DNA from 2 places in the Amycolatopsis sp. TNS106 genome. Region 1 is predicted to be linked to the other one. Evidence: riboswitches for the same ligand, from Rfam matches in the RefSeq annotation. Region 1 holds a riboswitch; the other holds the start of a gene.
The links. Region 1 has a riboswitch for cobalamin ahead of metE (5-methyltetrahydropteroyltriglutamate--homocysteine S-methyltransferase). Riboswitches for the same ligand answer to the same signal wherever they lie in the genome.
Positions count from the first base shown of each region.

Region 2: another riboswitch for cobalamin. It lies ahead of CVV72_RS02310 (prenyltransferase/squalene oxidase repeat-containing protein); the one in region 1 lies ahead of metE (5-methyltetrahydropteroyltriglutamate--homocysteine S-methyltransferase).

Region 1 covers NZ_CP024972.1:3,377,050-3,380,429, reverse strand. Annotated here, with positions in the region: gene metE (5-methyltetrahydropteroyltriglutamate--homocysteine S-methyltransferase) at 1-1,164, opposite strand, end outside; cobalamin riboswitch at 1,263-1,486, opposite strand; gene CVV72_RS14930 (ribonucleotide-diphosphate reductase subunit beta) at 1,742-2,818, opposite strand; gene CVV72_RS14925 (ribonucleoside-diphosphate reductase subunit alpha) at 2,888-3,380, opposite strand, start outside.
Region 2 covers NZ_CP024972.1:466,788-470,167, forward strand. Annotated here, with positions in the region: gene CVV72_RS02305 (LuxR family transcriptional regulator) at 1-244, shown strand, start outside; gene CVV72_RS02310 (prenyltransferase/squalene oxidase repeat-containing protein) at 341-1,345, opposite strand; cobalamin riboswitch at 1,376-1,508, opposite strand; cobalamin riboswitch at 1,586-1,729, shown strand; gene CVV72_RS02315 (hypothetical protein) at 1,797-3,380, shown strand, end outside.

The sequences.
Region 1 (3,380 bases):
GGCCGCCGTCGCGCGATCCGCGGCCGCGGCACGGGCGGCGGCGAGGTCGACGCCCTCTCCCTTCACCGCGCGCCCGAGCAGGACGACCTCGTCGACCTTCTGCTTGGCGAAGGCGAGCCAGCCTTTGAGGCGCGGGTGGAGCCCGTCCTCCCGCTCGACGTCGTAGGGCACGTGCAGCAGCGAGCAGGACGTCGACACGCTGACCGACTTCGCGATGCCGAGCAGGGTCGCCGCCCGGCTGAGCGCGCGGGTCGGATCCGCGCGCCAGACGTTGCGCCCGTCCACGACACCGGCCAGAACCTCCTTGTCCCGCAAGGCGGGCTCGGCGGCGACGGCGTCCACAAAGGACTCGTCGGTGACGAGGTCGACGGCGATGGCGTCGATCGGGGAGCGGGCGAGCACGCCCAAGCCGCGACCGAGCCCGCCGAAGTAGCCCGCGACCAGGAGCTTCGGCCGCGCGGTCTCCTTCGCCAACCGGTGGTAGGCGCGGATGAGCGCGTTGAGCTCCCGCTCGGTGCGGTCGGCGGCGAAGGCGGGTTCGTCGAACTGGACCCACTCGACGCCTTCGTCGTGCAGACGGCGCAGTAGCTCGACGTAACCGTCGAGGAGGTTGTCGAGCAGGTCCAGCGGGCGGAAACCCTCCGGGGCGGTCTCGGCCGGCTTCGCCAGCAGCAGAAAGGTCACGGGGCCCACCAGTACCGGCCGGGTCTCGACGCCGACCGCGCGGGCCTCGCGGTACTCGTCGAGCGGTTTGGTGCCGGTGAGCGAGAACGTCGTGTCCGGGCCCAGCTCGGGGACGATGTAGTGGTAGTTCGTGTCGAACCACTTCGTCATCTCCATCGCGGGCGCGTCCTGCACCCCGCGTGCGGCGGCGAAGTAGGTGTCGAGCGGTGAGAGACCGAGCGTCGTGAAGCGCTCAGGCAGCGCTCCGAACAACTCGGTGGTGTCGAGCACCTGGTCGTAGTGGGAGAAGGTGTTGGAGGGGACGGAATCCAGCCCCGCGTCCTTGAGTTCCCGCCAGGTCCGGGTGCGCAGCGCGCGGCCGGTGCCCAGCAGTTCGGCCTCGTCGATCTTGCCCGCCCAATAGCGTTCGAGTGAACGCTTGAGTTCCCGGTCCGGTCCGATCCGGGGGTAGCCCAGCACTGTCGTGCCGATTTCGGTCACAGCTCTCTCCTCGCGAGCTTGTCGTGAGAGCCCGGAGCGCGCAGGAGTGACCGCCGTTCGGTCGCGCCCATCCCACGAGGCCCGGACTCACGCACGCCGTCGGCGCGCGTACCACGGGCAGGTCTTCGGACTCGTGGGCGACTCGCTCGGTCCTACCGGCCGTCGCTTCCCGGGGCGCCATGTCCCAGTGCTTTACCGTGTCTCGCACGGTGACGGCTTTCGTTCCCACATACCGCTGCGGGGCAGTCCCGGATTCGCACCGGGTTCCCTGTTACCTCGACCGGCCGGGGAGGCCGGGCGAACCAGTAGCACTCCGGAGCGTACCGAGGCGCGCTAGTGGCCCGCTGGACATGTGACGAACCGGACGCCACGCGTGACCAGACGGACGACACGCGTGATTGAGGGCGTAACTCGCGTGATCGGGGGCGTAACTCGCGTGTCCGGAAACGGAACACGCCGGGCGGAGGCCGCCCGGCGTGTTGTCCGTCTGATCACGTGAGTTCGCTGTTCGATCACGCGAGTTACGCCCCTGATCACGCGAGTTACGTGTCTGATCACGCGAGTCGCGAGTTCGGGATCAGTCCCAGTCGAGGGCGCCGCCCGACTGGTACTCGATGACGCGGGTCTCGAAGAAGTTCTTCTCCTTCTTGAGGTCCATCGCCTCCGACATCCACGGGAACGGGTTCTCCGTCTCGCCGAAGATCGGCGCGAGACCGATCTGCTGCGCCCGCCGGTCGGTGATGAAGTGCATGTACTGCTCGATCAGCTCGGCCGAGAGCCCGAGCATGCCGCGCGGCATGGTGTCACGGGCGTAGGCGACCTCGAGTTCGCACGCCTCGGTGAGCATGGTGCGGACCTCGGCCTGGAACTCCTCGGTCCACAGGTGCGGGTTCTCGATCTTGATCTGGTTGATGCAGTCGATGCCGAAGTTCAGGTGGATCGACTCGTCGCGCAGGATGTACTGGTACTGCTCGGCGATGCCGACCATCTTGTTCCGGCGGCCGAGCGAGAGGATCTGCGCGAAACCGGTGTAGAACCACATGCCCTCGAAGATCACGTAGAACGCGACGAGGTCACGCAGGAAGTTCTGGTCGGCTTCCGGAGTGCCGGTCTCGAAGTCCGGGTTCTCCAGGTTCTGCGTGTACTTCAGCGCCCACGCGTCCTTCTCCGAGATGGACGGGACCTCGCGGTACATGTTGAACAGCTCGCCCTCGACCAGGCCGAGGCTCTCGCAGATGTACTGGAAGGTGTGCGTGTGCACGGCCTCCTCGAACGCCTGGCGCAGCAGGTACTGGCGGCATTCGGGGTTGGTGATCTGCCGGTACACCGCGAGCACGATGTTGTTGGCCACCAGGGATTCCGCGGTGGCGAAGAAGCCGAGGTTGCGCTTGAGCATGGTGCGCTCGTCCTCGGTGAGGCCGTCGGGCGACTTCCACAGCGCGATGTCGGCCTGCATGGCGACCTCGGTCGGCATCCAGTGGTTGTTGCAGCCGGCGAGGTACTTCTCCCACGCCCAGGTGTACTTCATCGGCAGCAGCTGGTTGACGTCGGCGCGGGCGTTGATCATGCGCTTGTCGTCGACGTTGATGCGGGCGGCGCCGACTTCGATCTCACCGAGCCCGGTGGCGTCGGTGGAAGCGTCAAAGGTGGTCATAAAGGCTCCAAGAGGGCGTCGTGAGTGGTAAGGACGGTTAGAACCGTCCTTACCACTCACGAGAACGTATTACTGGCAGGCTTCGCAGTCGGGGTCGTCGATCCGGCAGGCTGCGCCGTCGGCGGCGACGAAGTCGACGTCGGAGACCTTCGGCATCTCCTTCGGCTCCGGCTTGGCGGCCGGGGCGGGGGCGGTCACCGGGACCGCGGCGGAAGCCGACGGGGCGGGCGAAGCGGCGGGAGCCGGAGCCGGGGCGGCGGGCTTGGGTGCCGAAGGTGCGGCCGGGGCCGGGGTGGCCGAGACCGCGTTCAGCTTGCCGTCGGTGCCGCGCAGGGTGCTCTTCTCCACGTGCGTCGCGGACCGCGCCCGCAGGTAGTACGTGGTCTTGAGGCCCTTGTGCCAGGCGTAGCGGTACAGCTCGTCGAGCTTGCGGCCGCTGGGCGCCGCGATGTACAGGTTCAGCGACTGCGCCTGGTCGATCCACTTCTGACGACGCGAACCGGCGTCCACCAGCCACTTGGACTCGATCTCGAACGCGGTGGCGTACAGCGCCTTCAGATCG
Region 2 (3,380 bases), 2.9 Mb from region 1:
GGCCCGCGCCGGCCTCCGCGCCACCGGCGAGACCGTCGACGTGCCGCACCGATCGCTCGCCGGTCTCACGCCGCAACAGGACGCCATCACCCGGCTGGTGGCGGCCGGGGAGACGAACAAGGAGATCGCGCGGCGGCTGGTGATCAGCCACCGCACGGTGGATCACCACCTGCGGAACATCTTCACGGCACTGGGTGTGCGGTCACGCGTGGAACTCGCGCGCCGCGTCGCCGCCGGGGAGTGAGGAACTCGCGTGATCGAAGCCGTAACTCGCGTGATTGAAGGCGTGACTCGTGTGTTACGCCTCCAAACACGCGAGTCACGTCTCTGATCACGCGAGTTACGGGCAGGCGAGGACCGGGGCCTGCGGGCGCCCGCCGCCGTGCAGGTCGCTCAGCGGAACCCTGGCCAGGCCGAGGATCGCCTGCGCGGTCGCGCGCGGAGCGGTCGACGGGTTCAGGCCCGTGGCGTCGTAGGCGATCGCGCCGCGGTCCGTCTCGGCGCCGGCGCAGCCGATCTGCAGTGACCGCAGGAATTCCCGCGCCTTGACGGCGGCGGCGGGACGGTGTCCGGCCAGCGCCTGCGCGGCGAGTCCGGTGCTGTTGGCGTTCGGCGCGGCGGTGCCGAAACCGAAGCCGCCGTTCGGGTGCTGCTTGGTGACCAGCCAGGCCGTGCCCTCGCCGGCGTTCACCGGGTCACCGGTGGCGCGCAAGACCTGCACGACCGTCGCGGTCGCGTCGACGTCGCTCGTGCACGTCGCTTCCCCGAAGTTCAGCGGGAAACCGCCGTCGGGGCACTGGGTGCCCGCGAGGAACGCCACGGCCGGAGCGGGAGCGCCGCCGGTGCGGTCCAGCGCCAGCAGGGCGAGCGACTGAGTGAGAGCGTTGGAGTAGTCGCCGTATTCGGAACGGTCGGAGAACCGGCCGGACGGCGTCAGCAGCGAGAGCAAGCCCGCCTTCAGGTCGACGCCGCCGAACGACGCCGGGTCCTTGCCGCGCACCTGGGCGGCGAGCAGCAGTTTGGCGTGCGCGCCCGCGTACGCCTCGGTGCCGCTGCCGACATAGCCCGTGGTGATCTCCGGTTTCGCCAGCCAGGCGATCGCCTTGCCCGCGTTCGTGTCCGACACCCCGGCCGCGGCGAACGCGAAGATCGCGTCGATCGTCAAACCCTGGTCGGGGAACTTCTGCCCGCCGAAGTCGGCCTCGAACCTTTCCCCGTCGGTCAGCTGCCTCGCGAGCCAGCCCGCGGCGGCGTCCGCCTTGTTGTGGGTGGCCGCGGCCGCCGCCGGAGCGGCGACCAGGCCGATGCCGCACAGCATGGCGACAGCGAAGATCAAACGTCTCATGAGAACCCTTCCCGCACTTCCACGACAGGAGTCGGTGACACCGCGCGACGTGGGTGACCGGGCTCGCCTGGAGGGCACACCGTTGCGGGACAGCGCCGGATTCTCACCGGACTTCCCCCACGACCGCGCTGAATCGGACGAACCGAAGAGTCTCACCCCGGTCAAGCGTCCGGGTACCGCCGGGCGCGAAAAGCCGATGTGATCCTGGCAACCGACCTGGTCAGCGGTGCCTGCCGGAGGTGATCGGGTGTTAACCTCGATCGGCTCGACAATCGAACACCGCCGCCCGTGACGGGGAAGCCGGTCGAAATCCGGCGCTGTCGCGCAACCGTGGGCCCTTCACCAGGGCGAGCCGGGATACCGAACGGGCGGATGAACGAACCACTGTCGCGATAAACAGGGGTGACCGCGGCGTCCGCGCCTGTCCTCCGCCATGCCGCTAGGAGGAGTAATGCGCCGCCGGTCCCTCGCCGTAGTGGCGTTCGCCGTAAGCATCGGCGTGGTCGCCGCACTGCTCACCGGGACGGCCACCGCCGCGAACGACCCCGGCGCCGCGAAGGCGAACACCCGCTGGCTCGCGACGAAGCTGAAGCCGGACGGCACGCTCGAGAACCCCTTCGGTGGCGAACTGCCCGATCACGGCCTGATGCTCGACGTGCTTTTCGCGCTGTACGCGTCGGGCGACGGCGCCAAGGCCGAGCCGATCATGAAGTTCCTCGACGACGAAGGCCACGCGAGCGACTACTTCACCTGGGAAAAGCTCATTCCCGCGCCGGGATTCGACAAGGTCGTCGTCGGCGGCTCGCTGGCGAAGACGCTGGTCGCCGCCCAGGTTTCCGGCAGGGACCCGCGAAACGTCGACGGATACGACCTGGTCGCCGAGACCCATGCCGCGATCGCGCGCAACGGCCCCGACAAGGGCCGGATCAGGGACTACTCCAAAGACCCGGAGCAGACCGGCCAGGTGAACAACGACGCGAACCTGTTCGGCCAGGCGCTCGGCGTCATCGGGCTCGCCGCGGCGGGCGAGAACGACCGGATCGCCATCGACAGGTTGCTGACCCAGCAGTGTTCCGAGGGCTACTTCCGCCTCGTGTTCGGATACATGCCGACGAAGGAGACCGGCGACCACGTCACCCCCGGCGGCCACAAGGTCTCGACCTGCGACGAAGGCAAGCCGCTCGGCCTTTCCCCGACCGACGGCGACGCCACCGGTCTCGCGCTCTCGGCGCTGCTGGCCGCACGGAAGGCGGGCGCGACCGGCCTCGACACCCCGATCGCCAAAACCGTCTCCTGGCTCAAGGCGAACCAGACACCCGGCGGCGGCTGGGGCGGCGGCGTCAGCACCGAGGCACCGAACACCAACAGCACCGGCGTGATCGTCCAGGCACTCGCCGACGCGGGCGGCGCCGAGGCCGCGGTGGACAAGGGCGTGCGGTACCTAAAATCCGCGCAGGTGAACGCGGCCGCCGACTCCGGCACCAAGCTCGCGGGCGACCTCGGCGCGATCGCCTACGACCCCGCCTCCTACGAGTCCGCGCGCGCGTCCGGCATCAGCGGGGTCGACACCTGGATCCGCGCGGGTGCCCAGGCGTCGCTCGGGTTGGCGCAGGTCGGCTTCTACGCGCTCGCGAAGGGCAGAACCCAGCCGCCGGCCACCGGCGCCCCCGCTCCCACGACGACCACCATCACGAAGTCGCTGACGCCGCCGCCCAGACCCAAGAAGGCGGGCATGGTCAGGGCGTCCACCGTCGTCCGGCCACCGGCCACGATCGCCACGCCGGACACGGCGACACCGGCCGCCCGTCTCGGCGCCTACCTGGCGAACCGGCTCACCGGCGGCGACCACGTCGAGGTGACCGAGGACGGCAAGACCTACGTCGACTACGACGCCACCGCCGACGTGGTGCTGGCCCTGCGAGCACTGGACCAGCAGCCGGACTCGGTCGCCCGCGCGTCGCAGTTCCTGTTGAAGCCGGAAGCCGTACGGGCCTACGCCCACGGCGCGCCGTACGAGCAGGCCGAGGCGTCGTAT